DNA from 3 places in the Pseudomonas sp. GW821-FHT09C09 genome. Region 3 is predicted to be linked to each of the others. Evidence: predicted binding sites of a transcription regulator. Region 3 holds the regulator's gene; each other region holds the start of a gene.

What was found. The regulator sigma-54, encoded in region 3, starts transcription at its own class of promoters, with help from an activator protein. The targets are predictions, from matches to a motif close to ANTGGCATNNANNTTGCTNT.
Positions count from the first base shown of each region.
Region 1: a site for sigma-54 is predicted at 3,096-3,115, ahead of glnA (glutamate--ammonia ligase). Genes of this name have one in related genera too.
Region 2: a site for sigma-54 is predicted at 6,684-6,703, ahead of glnK (P-II family nitrogen regulator). Genes of this name have one in related genera too.

Region 1 covers NZ_JBWKPF010000004.1:413,194-420,901, forward strand. Annotated here, with positions in the region: gene typA (translational GTPase TypA) at 1-1,287, opposite strand, end outside; gene thiI (tRNA uracil 4-sulfurtransferase ThiI) at 1,427-2,881, opposite strand; gene glnA (glutamate--ammonia ligase) at 3,210-4,616, shown strand; gene AC07NR_RS15365 (DUF4124 domain-containing protein) at 4,760-5,269, shown strand; gene AC07NR_RS15370 (DUF4124 domain-containing protein) at 5,266-5,889, shown strand; gene glnL (nitrogen regulation protein NR(II)) at 6,121-7,206, shown strand; gene ntrC (nitrogen regulation protein NR(I)) at 7,203-7,708, shown strand, end outside.
Region 2 covers NZ_JBWKPF010000003.1:357,758-365,465, reverse strand. Annotated here, with positions in the region: gene lysA (diaminopimelate decarboxylase) at 1-456, shown strand, start outside; gene dapF (diaminopimelate epimerase) at 461-1,291, shown strand; gene AC07NR_RS11360 (DUF484 family protein) at 1,305-2,030, shown strand; gene xerC (tyrosine recombinase XerC) at 2,033-2,932, shown strand; gene AC07NR_RS11350 (HAD family hydrolase) at 2,929-3,633, shown strand; gene sutA (dormancy-specific transcriptional regulator SutA) at 3,699-4,025, opposite strand; gene AC07NR_RS11340 (secondary thiamine-phosphate synthase enzyme YjbQ) at 4,128-4,553, opposite strand; gene AC07NR_RS11335 (ammonium transporter) at 4,769-6,106, opposite strand; gene glnK (P-II family nitrogen regulator) at 6,144-6,482, opposite strand; gene AC07NR_RS11325 (accessory factor UbiK family protein) at 6,896-7,156, shown strand; gene AC07NR_RS11320 (HigA family addiction module antitoxin) at 7,529-7,708, opposite strand, start outside.
Region 3 covers NZ_JBWKPF010000008.1:148,829-156,536, forward strand. Annotated here, with positions in the region: gene AC07NR_RS23620 (FagA protein) at 86-493, shown strand; gene AC07NR_RS23625 (class II fumarate hydratase) at 474-1,850, shown strand; gene AC07NR_RS23630 (DUF2753 family protein) at 1,878-2,318, shown strand; gene AC07NR_RS23635 (superoxide dismutase) at 2,320-2,931, shown strand; gene AC07NR_RS23640 (ZIP family metal transporter) at 2,962-3,855, shown strand; gene AC07NR_RS23645 (HPr family phosphocarrier protein) at 3,894-4,169, opposite strand; gene rapZ (RNase adapter RapZ) at 4,185-5,042, opposite strand; gene ptsN (PTS IIA-like nitrogen regulatory protein PtsN) at 5,045-5,509, opposite strand; gene hpf (ribosome hibernation-promoting factor, HPF/YfiA family) at 5,521-5,829, opposite strand; gene AC07NR_RS23665 (RNA polymerase factor sigma-54) at 5,903-7,396, opposite strand; gene lptB (LPS export ABC transporter ATP-binding protein) at 7,583-7,708, opposite strand, start outside.

The DNA of each region.
Region 1 (7,708 bases), on a different contig from region 3:
CATGTTGCTCAGGTCGCCTTTACGCAGACCCATTTCTTCCATGACCTTGCCCTGGGATTCTTCAGGGATGTCGATGGTCACGTTTTCGAACGGTTCCTGCTTCACGCCGTCAACTTCACGGATGATCACTTCAGGACGGCCCAGGGCCAGCTCGAAGCCTTCGCGACGCATGGTTTCGATCAGTACCGACAGGTGCAGCTCACCACGGCCGGATACCTTGAACTTGTCAGCCGAGTCGCCTTCTTCAACGCGCAGTGCAACGTTGTACAGCAGCTCTTTGTCCAGACGATCCTTGATGTTACGGGAGGTCACGAACTTGCCTTCTTTACCGCAGAATGGCGAGTCGTTTACCTGGAAGGTCATGGAAACGGTTGGCTCGTCAACGGTCAGAGGCTTCATCGCCTCGACGGTGTTGATGTCGCACAGGGTGTCGGAGATGAACAGTTCGTCGAAACCGCTGATGCAGACGATGTCGCCCGCAGCTGCTTCTTCAACGTCAACGCGGTGCAGACCGTGGTGACCCATCAGCTTCAGGATACGGCCGTTGCGGCGCTTGCCGTTGGCGTCGATAGCGACAACCGGAGTGTTCGGCTTGACGCGACCACGAGCGATACGGCCAACACCGATAACACCCAGGAAGCTGTTGTAGTCCAGAGCGGAGATCTGCATCTGGAACGGACCGTCACGGTCAACAGCCGGAGCTGGAACGTGGTCGACAACCGCTTGGTACAGCGCGGTCATGTCTTCGCCCATGGCGGTGTGGTCCAGACCGGCGATGCCGTTCAAGGCCGAAGCGTAAACAACCTGGAAGTCCAGTTGTTCTTCGGTGGCGCCCAGGTTGTCGAACAGATCGAAGATCTGGTCCAGAACCCAGTCAGGACGCGCGCCCGGACGGTCAACCTTGTTGATCACCACGATCGGACGCAGGCCGGCTTCGAAAGCCTTCTTGGTCACGAAACGGGTTTGCGGCATTGGGCCGTCTTGAGCGTCGACCAGCAGCAGCACGGAGTCAACCATGGACATAACGCGTTCAACTTCGCCGCCGAAGTCGGCGTGGCCCGGGGTGTCCACGATGTTGATGTGGTAGCCGTTCCAGTTGATGGCGGTGTTTTTCGCCAGAATGGTAATGCCGCGCTCTTTTTCCTGGTCGTTGGAGTCCATCACGCGCTCGTCGTTGAGCTCGTTGCGCTCCAGGGTGCCGGATTGACGCAGGAGTTTGTCTACCAGGGTGGTCTTACCATGGTCAACGTGGGCAATGATGGCGATGTTGCGTAGATTTTCGATCACTTGTGTATCTCGATCAGAGGATTCGGTTTGCTGACAAGTCTTGGCAGCGATTAGCAGTAGTGTCCGGCATGGCCGTTACAGCTTGACGGCGGTGTCGGGGGGCCGGTGACGCAGGCCACAGGCAAACAGCCCCGGGCACTTAGCTCGGTCGATAAACGCGCACATTGGCATGCCCCTCACTGAGCAAATGGTGAGCATGCAGGCGACTCATCACGCCTTTGTCGCAATACAGCAGGTACTGGCGAGTAGGGTCCAGTTCCTTGAAACGTGCGTTCACTGCATAGAACGGCATCGTCTGTACTTCTATGCCCTCGAGTTCCAGCGGCTCATCCTCGGCGGCATCCGGGTGACGGATGTCGATGACGATCTGGCCGGCCAGTGCCTCGCTGACTTCTTCGATTTGCAAATCCTGGCCCAATTCGTCGATCACCCGATCGATCGGCACCAGTCTGGCGTTTGCGAGCGCACGCTCGAGCACCGCCATGTCGAATTCCTGCTCTTCGTGCTCGACCCGGCCACGCTTGGCGGCGGTCTTCGGGTTGACCGAAATGACCCCGCAGTACTCCGGCATGTGCCGGGCGAAATCGGCGGTGCCGATCTCGTTGGCCGTGTCGATGATGTCCTGCTTGTGGGCGACGATCAGCGGACGCAGGACCAGTTTGTCGGTCACACAGTCGATCACCGACAGGTTCGGCAGCGTCTGGCTCGATACCTGGGAGATCGCCTCGCCGGTGACCAGCGCATCAATGTGCAGGCGCTCGGCGATGGCCGAGGACGCGCGCAACATCATACGCTTCAATACGACGCCCATATGACTGTTATCGACCTTGCCGAGAATTTCGCCCAGGACTTCTTCAAATGGAACACTGACAAATAGCACGCGTTGCGAGCTGCCGTACTTCTTCCAGATGAAATGCGCGACTTCCATCACGCCCAATTCGTGAGCACGACCGCCCAGATTGAAGAAGCAGAAGTGCGCCATCAGGCCGCGACGCATGATCTGGTAGGCCGCAACCGTCGAGTCAAAGCCGCCGGACATCAATACCAGCGTCTGCTCCAGCGCACCGAGCGGATAGCCGCCGATGCCATTGTGCTGGCTGTGGATGACAAACAACCGTTTGTCGCGAACTTCGATGCGGACTTCGATTTCCGGCGCTTTCAGGTCGATTCCGGCGGCACCGCACTCACGGCGCAGCTTGCTGCCGACGTATTTTTCGACGTCCATCGAGCTGAATGCATGCTTGCCCGCACGTTTGCAGCGCACCGAGAAAATCTTCCCGGCCAGTGCATCGCCATAGTGCTGCTTGCACTTCTCGGTGATGTCGTCGAAGTCGCCCAGCGGGTACTCGTCGATCTGCAGAAAGTGCGCGATGCCCGGCATGCAGGTCAGGCGCTCGCCCATCTCTTTCAGGGCCTTGGGATCGGTCACGCGGGTTTCCAGCTCGAGATTGTCCCACACACCGTTCACCACCACGGCCGGGTCCAGGTCGCGGAGCACGGTGCGGATGTTCTTGGCCAGCTGGCGGATGAATTTCGTCCGGACAGGTCGGCTTTTGATGGTGATCTCGGGGAAGACTTTTACGATTAGTTTCATGAAAACAGCGCGCGCTGGGCCAGCCGAAAAAGGGGGGCGCGGATTATAGCGGAAATTGCTCAAGGTTTAACCAGTTAATGTGCAGAAGGTTTTGTATGCACCAAAACGGGTCATTTTCGACTTATGACGCTACATTAAAGGGCGAGATTTTCAGCCTTTATGCGTTTCGCACCTTAATAAGCGTGAATTTGGGGCAAAAAACCCATGCTGGGGCACTGGCATGCAATTTGCTCCCTTGTGAGGCAGGTTGCCTTGGCAGAGTATTCGCGCCGGCATCACCAACATTTAAGGGCATCCACTACCAGCCCTAAGCCACCCGGAGGACACTATGTCGAAGTCGGTTCAACTCATCAAAGATCATGACGTCAAGTGGATTGATCTGCGCTTCACGGACACCAAAGGCACTCAGCACCACGTGACCATGCCGGCTCGCGATGCGCTGGAAGACGACTTCTTCGAAGTTGGCAAGATGTTCGACGGTTCCTCCATCGCTGGCTGGAAAGGCATCGAAGCCTCCGACATGATCCTGCTGCCGGACGACGAAACCGCCGTTCTGGATCCGTTCACCGAAGAGCCGACCCTGATCCTGGTCTGCGACATCATCGAACCTTCGACCATGCAAGGTTATGATCGCGACCCGCGCGCCATCGCCCACCGCGCCGAGGAATACCTGAAGACCACCGGTATCGGTGACACCGTATTCGCCGGTCCAGAGCCTGAGTTCTTCATCTTCGACGAAGTGAAGTTCAAGTCCGACATCTCCGGCTCGATGTTCAAGATCTACTCCGAGCAAGGCTCGTGGATGTCCGACCAGGACGTGGAAGGCGGCAACAAGGGCCACCGTCCAGGCGTGAAAGGCGGCTACTTCCCGGTTCCGCCGTTCGACCACGACCACGAAATCCGTACCGCCATGTGCAACGCACTGGAAGAAATGGGTCAGACCGTTGAAGTTCACCACCACGAAGTGGCAACTGCCGGTCAAAACGAAATTGGTGTCAAGTTCAACACCCTGGTGAAGAAAGCTGACGAAGTTCAGACTCTGAAATACGTTGTCCACAACGTGGCCGATGCCTACGGCCGCACCGCGACCTTCATGCCGAAGCCTCTGTACGGCGATAACGGCTCGGGTATGCACGTTCACATGTCCATCGCCAAAGATGGCAAGAACACCTTCGCTGGCGAAGGCTATGCCGGCCTGTCCGAAACCGCCCTGTACTTCATCGGCGGTATCATCAAGCACGGTAAGGCCCTGAACGGCTTCACCAACCCGGCCACCAACTCCTACAAGCGTCTGGTGCCAGGTTTCGAAGCTCCGGTGATGCTGGCCTACTCGGCTCGCAACCGCTCCGCCTCGATCCGTATTCCTTACGTCAACAGCCCACGCGGCCGTCGTATCGAAGCACGCTTCCCGGATCCGGCTGCCAACCCGTACCTGGCTTTCGCAGCACTGCTGATGGCCGGTCTGGACGGTATCCAGAACAAGATCCACCCAGGCGATGCCGCTGACAAAAACCTGTACGACCTGCCGCCTGAAGAGGCGAAAGAGATCCCGCAAGTTTGCGGCAGCCTGAAAGAAGCCCTGGAAGAGCTGGACAAGGGCCGCGCGTTCCTGACCAAGGGCGGCGTATTCTCCGACGACTTCATCGATGCCTACATCGCTCTGAAATCCGAAGAAGAAATCAAGGTCCGCACCTTCGTACACCCACTGGAATATGAGCTGTACTACAGCTGCTGATCCGGTAGCGCTGCACTACGCGGCGTGACAAAAAGAGGCCTCCTTCGGGAGGCCTTTTTTATTGCCCGGATGTTTACCGCCCGAGCCATCCCCGCCCGACTGGCCTATGCTGCAACCCATCGTTTTCTTTTCCGGTCGATTTCATGGGTCGCACCTTTCTCTACATCCTGATGCTGATCGCCCTGCCCGCCGCCGCGCAGATCTACAAGTTCACCGACGCCAACGGCAACACGGTGTACAGCGATCACTCGCCGGACGGCATGAAGGCACAGGCGGTGGAGTTGCCGCCGCTCAACAGTGTCCAGCCTCAGGCACCGAGTGCGCCGTCACCGGACACGGCCAGCCGTGCGCCTGCGCGCAATGCCTATGAGGTGCTGGAGCTGACCGGCCTGCCCACCGAAGAAGCCCTGCGCGCCAACAACGGCACGTTCACCGTCAGCGTACTGATCAAGCCGCGCCTGCAACCGCCGCATCAATTGCGCCTGTTGCTGGACGACGCACCTTACGGTCAGCCAAGCAATGTGCCGATCCTGCAACTGGTGAACGTCGACCGGGGCGAGCATCGGCTGGCGGTTCAGGTGATCGATGGCGAGGCGATCATTCAGCAGAGCCCTGCTGTGGTTTTCGCTGTGCAACGGGTGCACAAGCCATGACTCGCGGATTGATCGCTGTGTGTCTGGCCCTGTTTGCGCTTGGCGCATCCGCCGAGGTCTTCACGTACGTCGATTCGCAGGGTAATCGCGTCTACACCGATCAACCCCGTGGCAACGCCAAGCGTGTGCCGCTGGCCACCAGCAATCGCATGGCCTCGAACCCGACCGGGGCGGCGCCCATCACCAAGGCCAAAAAATCAGCGGAGCAACCGCTGTTCCGCTACGACATGCTGCGGGTGCTGGTTCCCGAGCCGGACGCGACCATTCGCAGCAGCGCCGGCGAATTGATCGTCAGCATCACCAGCGAACCCGGCCTGCAAAAAGGTCATCGCTATCGCCTGTTGCTGGACGGCCAGCCCACCGGCGAACCCGGACTGAGCCCGGTGTTCCCGCTGAGCAATATCGATCGCGGCAGCCATAACCTGTCGGTGGAGATCCTTGATGCGCAGGATCGCATCGTGGAGCGCACCGCCAATCAGCCGTTCCATATGCAGCGCATTTCGCTGGCACAGAAGCGCCAGGTCAAACCCTGCACCACTGACGACTACGGCGTTCGCCCGGAATGCCCGCTGAAAGACAAACCCGCCGAACCGAAAAACCCCTTCCTGCGTTTCTTCTAACGCCGTTCAGCTTTGCGCACTATATTGGTGCAACAGTCTGCACCGTACTCACAATCCAACCCATTTTGGTTCGAAAGTACCCGCCAGGGCCGGCTGATCGCCACGCAAACGAGCGTCAAACGCCCGTTTCAGGGGATGAGCGCTTCTTTTCGGAGCCTTGGTTTGGTTTTTGCATTTTCCTCGCACCGGCGCTTCGTTTCTCGCGCACGCCTTGCTCCAAAAGAGGTCCTGATGACCATAAGCGACGCACTCCACCGATTGCTGCTCGACAACCTGACCACCGCCACCATCCTGCTCGACGCCGAATTGCGCCTCGAGTACATGAACCCGGCGGCGGAGATGCTGCTGGCCATCAGCGGTCAGCGCAGCCATGGCCAGTTCATCAGCGAGCTGTTCACCGAATCCACCGAGGCGCTCAATTCGTTGCGCCAGGCGGTGGAACAGGCGCACCCGTTCACCAAGCGCGAAGCGATGCTCACCGCCCTCACCGGCCAGACCCTGACCGTCGACTACGCGGTGACACCGATCCTGAGCAGCGGCGCGACCCTGCTGTTGCTGGAGGTTCACCCCCGCGATCGCTTGCTGCGGATCACCAAGGAAGAGGCGCAACTGTCGAAGCAGGAAACCAGCAAGATGCTTGTGCGCGGCCTCGCCCACGAGATCAAGAACCCGCTGGGCGGCATTCGTGGTGCCGCGCAATTGCTGGCCCGGGAGCTGCCGGAAGACAGCCTGCGCGACTACACCAACGTGATCATCGAAGAGGCCGACCGCCTGCGCAATCTGGTCGACCGCATGCTCGGCTCGAACAAACTGCCGTCGCTGGCCCTGTGCAACGTCCACGAAGTGCTGGAGCGCGTCTGCCAGCTGGTCGAGGCCGAAAGCCAGGGCTGCATCACGCTGGTGCGCGATTACGACCCGAGCATTCCGGACGTGCTGATCGACCGCGAGCAAATGATTCAGGCGGTGCTGAACATCGTGCGCAACGCGATGCAGGCGATCAGCAGCCAGAACGAGCTGCGCCTGGGCCGCATCAGCCTGCGCACCCGCGCCATGCGCCAGTTCACCATCGGCCATATCCGCCATCGTCTGGTGACCAAGATCGAGATCATCGACAACGGCCCGGGGATTCCGGCGGAACTCCAGGAAACCATTTTCTTTCCCATGGTCAGCGGCCGTCCGGACGGTACCGGACTCGGCCTGGCCATCACCCAGAACATCATCAGCCAGCACCAGGGCCTGATCGAGTGTGACAGCCATCCAGGCCACACCACCTTCTCGATCTTTCTGCCACTGGAACAAGGAGCCACATCGACATGAGCCGTAGTGAAACCGTGTGGATCGTCGATGACGACCGTTCTATCCGCTGGGTCCTGGAAAAAGCCCTGCAACAGGAAGGCATGACCACCCAGAGCTTCGACAGTGCCGATGGCGTGATGAGCCGCCTAGCCCGCCAGCAGCCGGACGTGATCATCTCCGACATCCGCATGCCGGGTGCCAGCGGTCTGGATCTTCTGGCGCGGATTCGCGAGCAGCACCCACGACTGCCGGTCATCATCATGACCGCACACTCCGATCTGGACAGCGCTGTCGCCTCCTATCAGGGCGGCGCTTTCGAATACCTGCCCAAGCCGTTCGACGTCGACGAAGCGGTGTCGCTGGTCAAGCGCGCCAACCAGCACGCCCAGGAGCAGCAAGGCCTGGAAGTGGTGCCGGCCCTGACCCGCACCCCGGAAATCATCGGCGAAGCGCCGGCAATGCAGGAAGTGTTTCGCGCCATCGGGCGCCTGAGCCACTCCAACATCACCGTGCTCATCAACGG
Region 2 (7,708 bases), on a different contig from region 3:
GGTCGTGACCTGGCGCTGGTGTTCGAACCGGGCCGCTTCATCGTCGCCAATGCCGGCGTGCTGCTGACCCAGGTCGAGTACCTCAAGCACACCGAGCACAAAGACTTCGCCATCGTCGACGCAGCCATGAACGACCTGATCCGCCCGGCCCTTTACCAGGCGTGGATGGACGTGACGGCGGTCAAGCCGCGCGACAGCGCCGCACGCAAGTACGACGTGGTCGGCCCGATCTGCGAGACCGGCGACTTCCTTGCCAAGGATCGCGAACTGGCGCTGGAAGAAGGCGACCTGCTGGCCGTGCATTCGGCCGGGGCCTACGGTTTTGTGATGAGCTCCAACTACAACACTCGCGGCCGCGCCGCCGAAGTGCTGGTAGATGGCGATCAGGTATTTGAAGTGCGTCGCCGCGAGACCGTGGCCGAGCTGTTTGCCGGCGAAAGCCTGCTGCCGGAGTAACCCCATGCTGCTGCGTTTTACCAAGATGCACGGCCTGGGCAACGACTTCATGGTCCTCGACCTGGTCAGCCAGCACGCGCACATTCAGCCCAAGCACGCAAAAATGTGGGGCGACCGGCACACCGGCATCGGTTTCGACCAGTTGCTGATCGTAGAGGCGCCGAGCAATCCGGACGTGGATTTCCGTTACCGGATCTTCAACTCCGACGGCTCCGAAGTCGAACAGTGCGGTAACGGTGCGCGCTGCTTCGCCCGCTTCGTGCTCGACAAGCGCCTGACCGCCAAGCGGCAGATCCGCGTCGAGACCAAGGGCGGCATCATCGAACTGGACGTGCGTAACGACGGCCAGATCGGCGTGAACATGGGCGCGCCGCGCCAGGTGCCGGCAGACATTCCGTTCCAGGCGACCGAGCAAGCTCTGAGCTATCAGGTCGATGTCGACGGTACGCCGGTCGAGCTGGCGGCGGTGTCGATGGGCAATCCCCACGCGGTACTGCGCGTGCAGGACATCAACACCGCACCGGTGCATGAGCTGGGGCCGAAGATCGAACACCATCCGCGCTTTCCGGCGCGGGTCAATGTCGGTTTTCTCCAGGTCATCGACCGTAACCGTGCACAACTGCGCGTCTGGGAACGCGGTGCCGGGGAAACCCAGGCCTGCGGCACCGGCGCCTGCGCTGCTGCTGTAGCTGCGATCAGCCAGGGGTGGATGGATTCGCCGCTATTGATCGACCTGCCGGGCGGGCGCCTGTCCATCGAATGGGCAGGCCCCGGCCAACCGGTGCTGATGACCGGTCCGGCAGTGCGTGTATACGAAGGACAAGTCCGTCTTTGAGTGAGCAGAAGCCATGACCGATAAGCCTCAGGTACCCGCCCGACAGTCCGGTGAAACAGCGTCCGAGAGCCTGGAGGCGGCAGCGGTTGCCGCGTACCTGGAGGCTCATCCGGACTTCTTCGTCGAGCACGAAGAGCTGCTGCCGTCCCTGCGCATCCCCCATCGTCGCGGCGACACCGTGTCGCTGGTCGAGCGCCAGATGTCCATCCTGCGCGACCGCAATATCGAGATGCGCCATCGCCTCTCGCACTTGATGGACGTGGCCCGGGACAATGATCGCCTGTTCGACAAGACCCGCCGCCTGATCCTCGCCCTGATGGACGCCGCTACACTGGAAGACGTGGTAATCAGCGTCGAAGACAGTCTGCGCCAGGACTTTCAGGTGCCCTTCGTCAGCCTGATCCTGCTCGGCGATAACCCGGCTCCGGTCGGCCGTTGGGTGACCCACGCCGACGCGCAGACTGCCATCGGCGGCCTGCTCACCGAAGGCAAGAGCGTCAGCGGCAGCCTGCGCGAACACGAGCTGGACTTCCTGTTCGGCGAAGAGCAGCGCAAGCAGATCGGCTCCACCGCCGTGGTCGCCGTCAGCCACCAGGGCATTCACGGGATCCTGGCCATCGCCAGCCGTGATCCGCAGCACTACAAGAGCTCGGTCGGCACGCTGTTCCTCAGCTACATCGCCGAAGTCATGGGCCGCGTACTGCCACGGGTCAACAGCTCCCTGCGCTCGGTACGCTGAGCATGGAACGACAACTGGATGCTTACTGCGAACACCTGCGCAGTGAGCGGCAGGTGTCGCCGCACACGCTGTCGGCCTATCGGCGCGACCTCGATAAAGTCCTCGGCTGGTGCAACAAACAGAACGTCGGCAGCTGGCAGGCCCTGGACATCCAGCGCCTGCGCAGCCTGATCGCCCGCCTGCATGCCCAGGGCCAGTCTTCACGCAGCCTTGCGCGTTTGCTCTCGGCAGTGCGCGGGCTCTATCACTATCTGAATCGCGAAGGCCTTTGCGATCACGACCCGGCCACTGGCCTGACACCGCCCAAAGGCGAACGCCGCCTGCCGAAAACCCTCGACACCGACCGAGCGCTGCAACTGCTTGAAGGCGCGGTCGAGGACGACTTTCTGGCCCGACGCGATCAGGCGATCCTGGAATTGTTCTACTCTTCAGGCCTGCGCCTGTCGGAACTGACCGGGCTCAATCTCGATCAGCTCGACCTCGCCGACGGCATGGTTCAGGTGCTCGGCAAAGGCAGCAAGACGCGTCTGTTGCCCGTCGGCAAAAAGGCCCGGGAAGCGCTGGAGCAATGGCTGCCGCTACGTGCATTGACCAACCCGGCGGACGACGCGGTGTTCGTCAGCCAGCAAGGCCGGCGCCTCGGCCCGCGAGCGATTCAGGTGCGGGTCAAACTGGCCGGCGAACGTGAACTGGGGCAGAACCTGCATCCGCACATGCTGCGGCACTCTTTCGCCAGCCACTTGCTGGAGTCCTCCCAGGACCTGCGGGCGGTGCAGGAACTGCTCGGCCACTCGGACATCAAGACCACCCAGATCTATACCCACCTGGACTTCCAGCATCTGGCGGCGGTCTACGACAGCGCCCACCCACGGGCCAAACGCATGAAAGGCGACGATTCATGAGCATCCAGTTGATCACCTTCGACCTCGACGACACCCTGTGGGACACCGCCCCGGTGATCGTCAGCGCCGAAGCGGTTTTGCGCCAGTGGCTGAGCGACCATGCACCGAAGCTGGGCGCGGTGCCGGTGGAACATCTGTGGTCGATCCGCGAGCGCGTGCTGAGCAGCGAACCGGGACTCAAGCACCGCATCAGCGCGCTGCGCCGGCGAGTGCTGTTCCATGCTTTGGAAGAGTCCGGATATGCCCACGGCGAAGCGTCGGAACTGGCGGACAAGAGTTTTGAGGTGTTTCTGCATGCCCGACATCAGATCGAGGTGTTCCCGGAAGTCGAGCCGATCCTGGAGACCCTCGCCAAACATTACGCCCTCGGCGTGGTCACCAACGGCAATGCCGATGTGCGTCGTCTCGGGCTGGCGGATTACTTCAAGTTTGCGCTGTGCGCCGAAGACATCGGCATCGCCAAGCCGGATGCGCGGCTGTTCCACGAAGCCCTGCAGCGTGGTGGGGTGAGTGCCGAAGCGGCGGTGCATATCGGCGATCATCCGGGAGATGACATTGCCGGAGCGCAGCAGGCGGGCTTGCGTGCGATCTGGTTCAACCCGGCAGGCAAGGTCTGGGAAGCGGAGCGCTTGCCGGATGCGGAGATTCGCAGCCTGAACGATCTGCCCGCCGTGCTCGCTCACTGGAACAGTCTCGGCTAGTTTTCTTTCGCCCATGAAAAAGCCCGCAGCGACGGCGGGCTTTTTCAGCAAGCAAGCGGCACGCCTCAGATAGGGCGGCTGCCGTACTTGTTGTCCGGCTTCTTGGGCGGATCGGCGACCACGTTGGCCTCCACTTCCTGCACTTTGCCGCCACGGGCAAGGAACTCTTCCATGGCCTTGGCCAGGGCGTCGCGCTCCTTGTTCTTGGCTTCGATGCTCGGCAACTCGTCTACCGACACCGCAGCCTTGGCCTTGCCTTTGGCAGCCGGGGCCGGCGTATCGTCACCGCCATCGTCTTCAGCAACGTCTTCCGCTGCCGCTTCCAGACCGTCTTCGGCCTCGTCTTCGTCGCCTACTTCGAGGTCGTCGTTTTCCAGATCATCGTCGCTCATGTTCTACCTCATGACTTGCGAAAAGCAGATTAGTTATAGACCAGCTTTGACGACTGTCGAAAGTCGCCGTAAAAAAATCAGTAACCATTGGTGACCAACGGTTTATGCCCCTTCACCGTGCAAGGTGGCGAGGACTTTGCGGGCACCGCCATGATCGCGATGCTCGCCCAGGTAAACGCCTTGCCAGGTGCCCAGTGCCAGTCGACCCGCCGTTACCGGCAAACTGATCTGGCAGCCCAGCACGCTGGCCTTGAAGTGCGCCGGGAGGTCGTCCAGGCCTTCGTCGTTATGCTCATAGCCGTCTGTTCCTTGTGGGATCAGACGATTGAAAAATCGTTCGAAGTCGCGACGTACCGCCGGATCGGCGTTCTCGTTGATGGTCAACGACGCCGAGGTATGCTGTAGCCACAAATGCAACAGACCGACCCGGCATGCCTTGAGTTCGGGCAGTCCGGCGAGCAACTCTTCCGTTACCAGATGAAAGCCCCGGGGCCGTGCCCGCAGGGTTATCAGAGTCTGTTGCCACATACAGTTCTCCGCACGTTCGGGGCGCATTCTAGCGCGCTCTGAAAAAAAACAAAGGCCCTAATATTCCTTCAATGATGTAAGCCATTGGCCGTAGAAAAACACCCGTCGTAAACACGACCAAAGCAGTACGAAAAATCCATTCAGCCACATCAGGGATGACAAATTCCGGACAAAAAAATGCCCGGCGAACCGGGCAAGTTTTTTGAGGCGCGTTCTTACAGGTTGTAGCCGCGCTCGTTGTGTTGTGCCAGGTCCAGGCCCACCGATTCTTCTTCCTCGGTGGCGCGCAGCCCCATCACGGCGTCCAGCACCTTGAGGATGATGAAGGTGACGATCGCGGTGTAGATCACCGTGAAGCCGACGCCTTTGCACTGAATCCACACTTGGGAGGCGACGTCGGTGACGGTGCCGAAACCACCCAGCGCCGGAGCGGCGAACACACCAGTGAGGATTGCGCCGAGGATACCGCCGATACCGTGCACGCCGAAGGCGTCCAGGGAGTCGTCATAACCGAGTTTGCGTTTCAGGCTGGTGGCGCAGAAGAAGCACACCACGCCAGCGGCCAGACCGATGATCAGCGAGCCCATCGGGCCCACGGTGCCGGCCGCCGGAGTGATCGCCACCAGACCGGCAACCACGCCCGAAGCGATACCCAGCGCACTTGGTTTGCCGTGGGTGATCCACTCGGCGAACATCCAGCCCAGTGCAGCGGCGGCGGTTGCGATCTGAGTGACCAGCATCGCCATGCCGGCGGTGCCGTTGGCCGCAGCTGCGGAGCCGGCGTTGAAGCCGAACCAGCCGACCCACAGCATCGCCGCGCCCATCAGGGTGTAACCGAGGTTGTGCGGCGCCATCGGGGTGGTCGGGAAACCTTTGCGCTTGCCCAGTACCAGGCACGCCACCAGACCGGCGATACCGGCGTTGATGTGCACCACGGTGCCGCCGGCAAAGTCGAGCACGCCCCAGTCGCCCAACAGCGAACCCGGACCGCTCCAGACCATGTGCGCAATCGGCGCATACACCAGGGTGAACCAGACGCCCATGAACACCAGCATCGCGGAGAACTTCATGCGCTCGGCGAAGGCACCGACGATCAGCGCCGGGGTGATGATGGCGAAGGTCATCTGGTAGGTAACGAATACCGCTTCAGGGAACAGCGCCGTCGGGCCGGTAATGCTGGCCGGGGTGACGCCTGCCAGAAAGGCCTTGCCGAAGCTGCCGACGAAGGAATTGAAGTTGACGACGTTGGCTTCCATCCCGGTGGTGTCGAACGCCATGCTGTAGCCATAAATGAACCACAGGATGGTGACCAGACCGGTAATGGCGAAGCACTGCATCATCACGGAAAGAATGTTTTTCGACCGCACCATGCCGCCGTAGAACAGCGCGAGGCCCGGAATGGTCATGAACAGCACGAGGGCCGTCGAGGTCAGCATCCAGGCGGTATCGCCGGAATTGAGGACTGGAGGCGCCACCGGATCTGCCGCCAAAGCCAGGCCGGGCATTACGATGGACAACAGGGCGCCTAGCCCTGCGAATTTACGCAGAGTCATATTGTTTTCTCCTGGGGCGTTGGGTTTGTGGCGGCGTTTAGATCGCGTCGGTATCGGTTTCGCCGGTACGGATGCGAATCGCCTGTTCCAGATTGACCACGAAGATCTTGCCGTCACCGATCTTGCCGGTGTTGGCAGCCTTGGTTATCGCCTCGATAACCCGATCCAGATCCTTGTCGTCGATGGCAACGTCGATTTTCACCTTGGGCAGAAAATCGACCACATACTCCGCGCCGCGATACAGCTCGGTGTGACCCTTCTGCCGGCCGAAGCCTTTGACTTCAGTTACGGTAATGCCCTGCACGCCGATTTCGGACAGCGACTCGCGCACGTCGTCCAGCTTGAACGGCTTGATGATGGCAGTGACTAGCTTCATGAAACTCTCTCCCGAATTGGTGGACTTGCCCCAGGAAAACAAACCCGACTCAAGTCTAAGCGCAGTGCCTGGCTTTGTAACGCATCGTCGGCCCTACCCGCCCGACTGACGCCAGCTAACCGCTCCCGACGAAACTCCCCGTCCCGTCCGGCGCACTGCATTCGTCACAGCGACTGCATCAGTGCATGGGTCACTACCGACTAAGCAGAAAGCTTGCCATCTCGCCAAAATCCCCTGATTTCAATCCCTTGGCCGCGACCGCCGATGCCATCACCGAAATGGCACACGGGATACGCACAACAACGGTGCGCAGCCGTCCGTCCCTTTGCGCGAAAAGCGTGCATCCGGGCCCGCGCGAATGACTATAGACACTGCGTGATACACTGCCGGCCATTGTTTCCAGGACATATCCCATGCTCGCGCCCAAAGACTTCCTCGACGCCCTGAGCGGCACCGCCTCCCGCCTGTTCAGCGGCGACACGCCATTGCCAAAAGCCGAAATCGAAAGCCAGTTCAAGATGCTGCTGCAAAGTGCCTTCAGCAAACTGGACCTGGTGAGCCGGGAAGAATTCGATAGTCAGATGGTGGTACTGGCGCGCACTCGCGCCCGGCTTGAGAGCCTTGAGGCGAAGGTGGCGGAGATGGAAGCGAAGTTGACGCCGCCGGCTGAGTGAGGCCTCATCCCAGCCTGCAACTGGTTGGCAAAAATTTCGCTGATGCTTGCGCCGGTGATCAAACCTGCATAACCTCGGAACACGCGAGTGTGTCCACTAAGGATGCGCAGGCCTTGGCCTCACCAAAGCTTGCAAATTAAAAACCGTCTCCTCAAGGCGGTTTTTTTTCGCCTCGAGATAAGTGCGGCCGGTGCGTGGGATGTTGTCGTTACGTGCGGACCAGCGCTCGAACCGAGTGGTCTGCTGGCGGGACGAGCATATTGGGTTTGGCTAAAAAGCAAAAAAGGCGTCCGTAGGACGCCTTTCAAATGTTTTCTGAGAAGTAGTCACAGCAACTGTTTAGCTCCCAGCCGTTCGACCTTGGGTTCAGAATCAAGCACAATGCGCCAGCCGCTCCACTTGATCACGGATGGAAGCTCCTCTCTCAATTTCAGCTTTTCGCAAATCGTAAGTCGATTGCAGGTTCAGCCAAAACTCAGGAGTAGTGTCCAGGCAGATTGAAAGCCTCAACGCCATATCAGCGCTGATACCTCTCCGCTGTAGAACGATGTC
Region 3 (7,708 bases):
GTCGGGGGCAGCTAAAAAAGCCACTCTTGTTTTGGTTCTCATTATCATCTAATAATAAATCTCATTATCGGATGAGCCCAGGATCATGAGTTCTGCCTTGCACGAGCAGCCGTACCTTGAAAGCTGGCGCTGGATGAGCCGCCAGATCCGTTGCGCCATGGATCCCGACGAACCGCGTCTGATTGAACACTACCTGGCCGAAGGCCGGTATCTGGCCTGCTGCACGGCGACCTCGCCCTGGACCGTCGCTGAAACCTCTTTCCGTCTGCTGCTCGACACGGCCACCGACATCGCGTTGCCGTGGCACTGGCGCAGTCTCTGTCTCGATCAGGCCTGGCGCCCGCTGCGCGAGATGGAACGCCTGTCGCTATGCAAATGCCGGCTCAAACGCTGGCAAAGCTACACCTGGCAGCTCGCCACCTGCGAGTTGCAACCCTCGATTCCTCTCATTGAATTAGTCCAAGGATTTACCGATGACCAAGACACGTATTGAGCGCGACAGCATGGGCGAACTGCAGGTGCCGGTGGACGCTCTCTACGGCGCGCAGACCCAGCGCGCAGTGGATAACTTCCCGATCAGCGGCAAGCCGATGCCGACCCAATTCATCCGCGCGTTGATCCTGGCAAAAGCCGCTGCCGCCCGGGCCAACGTCGAACTCAATCAGCTCAGCGCCGCGCAAGGCAAGGCCATCAGCGACGCGGCCCAGGGGCTGCTTGAAGGTGACTTCATGCAGCATTTCCCGGTGGATATCTTCCAGACCGGTTCCGGCACCAGCTCCAACATGAACGCCAACGAAGTGATCGCCACCCTGGCCAGCCGTCTGCTCGACGAGCCAGTCAATCCTAACGATCACGTCAACTGCGGGCAGAGCAGCAACGACATCATCCCGACCACCATCCACGTCAGCGCGGCGCTGGCCCTGCACGAACAACTGCTGCCAGCGCTGCTGCACCTAGTGCAGGTGATCGAGCGCAAGTCCGAGCAGGTGCATCACCACGTCAAGACCGGCCGTACTCACTTGATGGACGCCATGCCGGTGCGCATGAGTCAGGTACTCAACGGTTGGGCGCAACAGCTCAAGGCCAATATCGGTCATCTGCAGGACTTGCTGCCAAGCCTGCAATCCCTGGCCCAGGGCGGCACGGCGGTCGGCACCGGGATCAATGCGCATCCGGAGTTCGCTGCGCGTTTCAGCCGCCAGCTCAGTCAGTTGACCAATGTCCAGTTCACCCCGGGCAAGGACCTGTTCGCGCTGATCGGTTCGCAGGACACCGCCGTGGCCGTGTCGGGCCAGCTCAAGGCCACCGCCGTGTCGTTGATGAAAATCGCCAACGACCTGCGCTGGATGAACTCCGGCCCGCTTGCCGGCCTTGGCGAAATCGAACTGGAAGGCCTGCAACCGGGTTCGTCGATCATGCCGGGCAAGGTCAATCCTGTGATTCCGGAAGCTACCGCCATGGTTGCCGCGCAAGTGATCGGCAATGACTCGGTGATCACCATCGCCGGTCAGTCGGGCAACTTCGAACTGAACGTGATGCTGCCGATCATCGCCCAGAACCTGCTGAGCAGCATCGAGTTGCTGGCCAATTCCAGCCGTCTGCTGGGTGACAAGGCGATTGCCAGCTTCAAGGTCAACGAGTCGCGACTCAAGGAAGCGCTGTCGCGCAACCCGATTCTGGTCACCGCGCTCAACCCGATCATCGGTTACCAGAAGGCCGCCGAAATCGCCAAGCGGGCCTACAAACAGGGTCGCCCAGTGATCGAAGTCGCGCTGGAACACACCGACCTGTCGCGCAGCCAGCTGGAAGAGTTGCTCAATCCCGAGAAACTCACCGCCGGCGGCGTGTAAGCACCGCAACCGCTTTGGAGGTTCACCATGGAGCACTGGAAACGCACGATCGAACGGGCCAATCGCTGCTTCATGCTGGGCGATCTGATCGATGCTCGTGAAGCCTATTTGCAAGCGCTGGCCCTGGCGCAAGTGTTGTTCGAGCGCTGGGCCGATGCCGACGAAGCGGTGGCGGCCTGTGTCATCTCTCATCACAACCTGGCGGATCTGCATCTGCGTCTGAACCAGCCGGAGGAGAGCGCCGAGTACCTGTGCGCGATCCATCAACGGCTGTTGCAGACCATGCAGGACGAGCGCCTGCGCCCGGCCCTGCGCGAAGCGGCGCTGCGCCAGAGCAGCAAGACCTATGTCGAACTGCTCAATTTCATCAGCGAACACGGCGAATACCCGCGCACCCAACGCTTGCTGCACCCGGATACCGGCAATGCGCGCCGCGCCCCAGCCCAACATCACCATGGAGTCCACTGAAATGGCTTTTACCCTGCCAGCCTTGCCTTACGCCTACGACGCACTGGAACCGCACATCGATGCGCAGACCATGGAGATCCACTACACCAAGCACCACCAGGCCTACATCAACAACCTGAACGCCGCGGTCGAGGGCACGGAATACGCCGAGTGGCCGGTGGAAAAACTGGTGGCCAGCGTTCAGCAACTGCCGGAAAAGCTGCGTGCGGCGGTGATCAATCAGGGCGGCGGTCATGCCAACCATTCACTGTTCTGGGAAGTGATGCTGCCAGGTGGTGGCGGCAAGCCGGACGGCGCGCTGGCCAGGGCGATCGATGAGCAGCTCGGCGGCCTCGACAGCTTCAAGGAAGCCTTCACCAAGGCAGCCTTGACCCGCTTCGGCAGCGGCTGGGCGTGGCTCAGTGTCACCCCCGACAAGAAACTGGTGGTGGAAAGCAGCGGCAACCAGGACAGCCCGCTGATGAACGGCAACACACCGATTCTCGGACTCGACGTGTGGGAACACGCCTACTACCTGCGTTATCAGAACCGCCGCCCGGAATACATCAGCGCGTTCTACAACGTGATCAACTGGCCTGAAGTCGCTGCGCGTTATCAGGCTGCACTGGTTTAAGTCTCCTATAAAAACAATCCAGGGCTGACTATGGGCACTGAAACACTGGCGATCGGAAGCGGACGAATGTTTCGTTACGCATTCGGATCGCTGCTGCTGTTGGCGGGCATGAGCTTGCTGGTGGCTCACGGGCTGGAATGGCTGAACCTGGAGCCGAAACTGTCCCGGGCATTGCAGGGTGGTGCGATCTGCGCGCTCGGCACGGCACTGGGGGCGGTTCCGGTGCTGGTGATTCGCAATATGCCGCAGGCGCTGGGCGACACGCTGCTGGGTTTTGGTGCCGGCGTGATGCTGGCGGCGACCGCGTTTTCGTTGATCGTGCCGGGGATTGCCGCCGCCGAAAGCCTTGGGCTGAGTCCTTGGGGCGCCAGTGGCCTGATCTGTTTCGGCATCATGCTCGGTGCTTTCGCTCTGTATCTGGTGGACCGCAGGCTGTCCGGCGCTTCACCGGAAATGCTCATCGGCACCGTCGAGCATCCGGTTATCCCGCCGCGAATCTGGCTGTTCGTGTTTGCCATCATTGCCCATAACATTCCGGAAGGCATGGCCGTCGGCGTCTCTGCGGGTGGCGGCATGCCGGACGCTGACAGCCTGGCGATGGGGATCGCCTTGCAGGATGTGCCGGAAGGGCTGGTGATTGCGCTGGTGCTGGCCGGGGCGGGGATGTCGCGGGTCAAGGCGTTTCTGATCGGGGCGGCGTCAGGTCTGGTCGAGCCGGTGTTCGCACTGCTGTGTGCGTGGCTGGTCAGTCTGGCGGAATTGTTGTTGCCCCTCGGATTGGCGCTGGCGGCCGGGGCAATGTTGTTGGTGGTGACCCACGAAGTGATCCCGGAATCGCGACGCAATGGTCACGACAAGCTGGCGAGCCTGGGATTGCTGATCGGCTTCTGCCTGATGATGGTGATGGACACGGCGTTGGGATAAGTGTGGCGAGAGACGTATCTCTCGCCACAAAGGACCTTTCAACCGCCTTCGTCGAAGTAGTTGTTGATCAGTGCCACCAGAGCATCCATGGCTTCCTGTTCCTGATGGCCTTCGGTGCTCAGATGGATCTTTGTGCCCTTGCCGGCAGCGAGCATCATCATCGCCATGATGCTTTTGCCATCTACCGTGGTTTCCGGGGTGCGACCCACTCTGATCGTGCAGTCGGGATACTGACCCGCCACGCCCACGAACTTTGCCGACGCCCGGGCATGCAGGCCCAGCTTGTTGATGATTTCGATTTCCAGAGCAGGCATCGCGGTGTGAATCCTTTAGCTGAGGTCGCGGTGGCGAACCTGGACGTTCTTCAGGGTTTTCTGCAGGGCCTGACCCAGGCGTTCGGTCAGGTAGACGGAACGGTGATGTCCGCCGGTGCAGCCAATGGCAATGGTCACGTAGGCACGGTTGCTCGCAGCGAAGCGCGGCAACCATTTGAACAGATACGCATAGATGTCCTGGAACATCTCTTCCACTTCCGGCTGTGCCGCCAGGTACTCGGCTACCGGCTCATCGAGCCCGGATTGCGCACGTAATTCCGGTTTCCAGTACGGGTTGGGCAGGCAGCGTACATCGAACACCAGATCCGCATCCACCGGCATGCCGCGTTTGAAACCGAACGACTCCACCAGAAACGCCGTACCCGGCTCCGGCTGGTTCAACAGCCGCAGCTTGATGGTGTCGCGCAACTGGTACAGGTTCAGATTGGTGGTGTTGACCTTCAGGTCGGCCAGATCGGCAATCGGGCCCAGAAGGGCTGTTTCATCGTTGATGGCTTCAGCCAGCGAGCGGTTGGCACTGCTCAGCGGGTGACGGCGACGGGTTTCCGAGAAGCGCTTGAGCAGGGTTTCTTCATCGGCATCCAGATACAGAACATCGCACTGGATGTGCCGGCTGCGGACTTCCTCGAGCAACTCCGGAAAGCGCGAAAGGTGGCTTGGCAGGTTGCGCGCGTCGATCGATACCGCGACCAGTGGCTGAGACAGTTCCGTATGAATCAGGGCGCGTTCTGCCAGTTCCGGCAGCAGGCCCGCCGGCAGATTGTCGATGCAGTAGTAGCCGTTGTCCTCAAGGACATCCAGGGCTGTGCTTTTGCCCGAGCCGGAGCGGCCACTGACGATGATCAAGCGCATGTTTAGTGCCCGTTTTGCTCGTCCAGGACAACCTGATACAAGGCTTCGTTGGTGGTGGCGCGACGCAGTTTTTCGCGTACTTCCTTGCGATCGAGCATGCTGGCGATCTGGCGCAGCAGTTCCAGGTGTGCATCGGTGGCAGCTTCCGGGACCAGCAGCACGAACAGCAGGTCCACCGGTGCGCCATCGATGGCATCGAAATCGATAGGTGCTTCAAGGTGCATCAAGGCACTGATGGGGGATTCACAACCCTTGAGGCGGCAATGGGGAATGGCGATGCCGTTGCCAAAACCGGTCGAACCGAGTTTTTCACGGGCAATCAGCGCCTCGAAGACATCTTGCATCTCCAGATCCGGTTTTTCCCGGGCGATCAGGTTGGCAATTTGTTCGAGGGCTTTCTTTTTACTGCCGCCCGGCACGTTCACCAGGGAACGGCCGGGGGTCAGGATGCTTTCAAGTCGGATCATGGGGGTGGGGGTTATCGACCGGTAGCGCCCTGAAGCAGGCTCTGGGTCTTTTCCTTATGCTTTTTGAGTTGTTTATCAAGCTTGTCGGTCAGCGCGTCGATCGCTGCGTACATGTCGGTATGTTCCGCGTTTGCGACGACCTCGTTGCCGGGAATATGCAGCGTGGCTTCGATTTTCTGCTTCAGCTTTTCGACGCACATCGTGACTTGCACGTTGGTGATCTTGTCGAAATGTCCCTCAAGCCTCTTGAGCTTCTGCTCAACGTATTCACGGAGAGGTTGGGTAACTTCCAGTTGGTGTCCACTGATGTTGACTTGCATACAGCTTCTCCTTCGTTGCCAGTGCATAAAGCGGCAGGCCGAAGAGCCTGCCACTGGAACGCTGTAACGTGGCTTACATCAACCGCTTGCGTTCGCTCGAAGGCGCGATCCCGAGGGATTCGCGGTACTTGGCGACGGTGCGGCGAGCCACCTGAATGCCTTGTGCCTCCAGTAAACCAGCGATCTTGCTGTCACTCAACGGCTTTTTCTGATTTTCCGCGGCGACCAGTTTCTTGATGATCGCGCGGATCGCCGTGGACGAGCATTCGCCGCCTTCGGAGGTGCTGACGTGGCTGGAGAAAAAGTATTTCAGTTCATATATGCCCCGGGGGGTATGCATGAATTTCTGCGTGGTCACCCGGGAAATCGTCGACTCGTGCATGCCGACTGCCTCGGCGATGTCATGCAGCACGAGTGGTTTCATCGCTTCGTCGCCGTATTCCAGGAAGCCGCGCTGATGCTCGACGATCTGGGTGGCAACCTTCATCAGGGTTTCGTTGCGGCTCTGCAGGCTCTTGATGAACCAGCGGGCTTCCTGCAACTGATTGCGCATGAAGGTATTGTCGGCGCTGGTGTCGGCGCGGCGGACGAAACCGGCGTATTGGGCGTTGACCCGCAGGCGCGGCACCGACTCCTGGTTCAGCTCGACCAGCCAGCGTTCGTTGTCTTTGCGCACGATGACGTCGGGCACCACGTATTCGGCTTCGGTGGATTCGATCTGTGAGCCGGGGCGCGGGTTGAGGCTCTGGACCAGTTCGATGACCTGGCGCAGTTCATCTTCCTTGAGCTTCATGCGGCGCATCAGCTGGCTGTAGTCGCGGCTGCCGAGCAGGTCGATGTAATCGGTGACCAGTCGCTTGGCTTCGGCCAGCCAAGGGGTCTTGGCCGACAGCTGGCGCAATTGCAGCAGCAGACATTCGCCCAGGTTGCGTGCGCCAATGCCGGCGGGTTCGAATTGCTGGATGCGGTGCAGGACGGCTTCGATCTCGTCCAGCTCGATGTCGAGCTCTGGATCAAAGGCGTCGAGGATTTCTTCGAGGGTTTCGTCGAGGTAGCCCTGATTGTTGATGCAATCGATCAGGGTCACGGCGATCAGGCGATCGGTGTCGGACATCGGCGCCAGGTTCAACTGCCACAGCAGGTGGCTTTGCAGGCTTTCGCCGGCGGAGGTGCGGGTGGTGAAATCCCACTCGTCGTCATCACTGCTCGGCAGGCTGCTGGCGCTGGTCTGATAGACGTCTTCCCAGGCGGTGTCGACAGGCAGTTCGTTGGGGATTCGCTCGTTCCATTCGCCGTCTTCGAGATTGTCGACCGTCGGCGCGGTTTCCTGGTAGGAAGGTTCCTGGATCTCGGTATTGGGCTTCTGTTCGGCGTTGTCGGCCAGCGGGTCGGAATTGTCGAAGTCGTCGCCGTCTTCCTGGCGTTCGAGCATCGGGTTGGATTCCAGAGCCTCCTGGATTTCCTGTTGCAGATCCAGGGTCGACAATTGGAGCAGGCGGATGGCCTGTTGCAGCTGCGGTGTCATCGTCAGCTGCTGGCCCATTCTCAAGACTAGCGATGGTTTCATGGCAGGGGCTTAACACCTTATTCGCCGGCGCTATGCGCCATCCACTACAGGGCGCCGAGGCGCCAAACTTAAGCAAATTATATGCCTGAAACTGTCGTGTTTGCCTAGAGCGCTGTAACAATAAAAGCGTATAAAAACGCGCTTCAACGTTACAGCACCCGGACGGCTGGTCGAATGCTGTCGCGCTTACAGGCGGAACTCGTGACCCAGATACACTTCCTTCACCAGATCGTTGGCGAGGATGGTCGCGGAGTCGCCTTCGGCGATCAGCTGGCCGTCATTGACGATGTACGCCGTTTCGCAGATATCCAG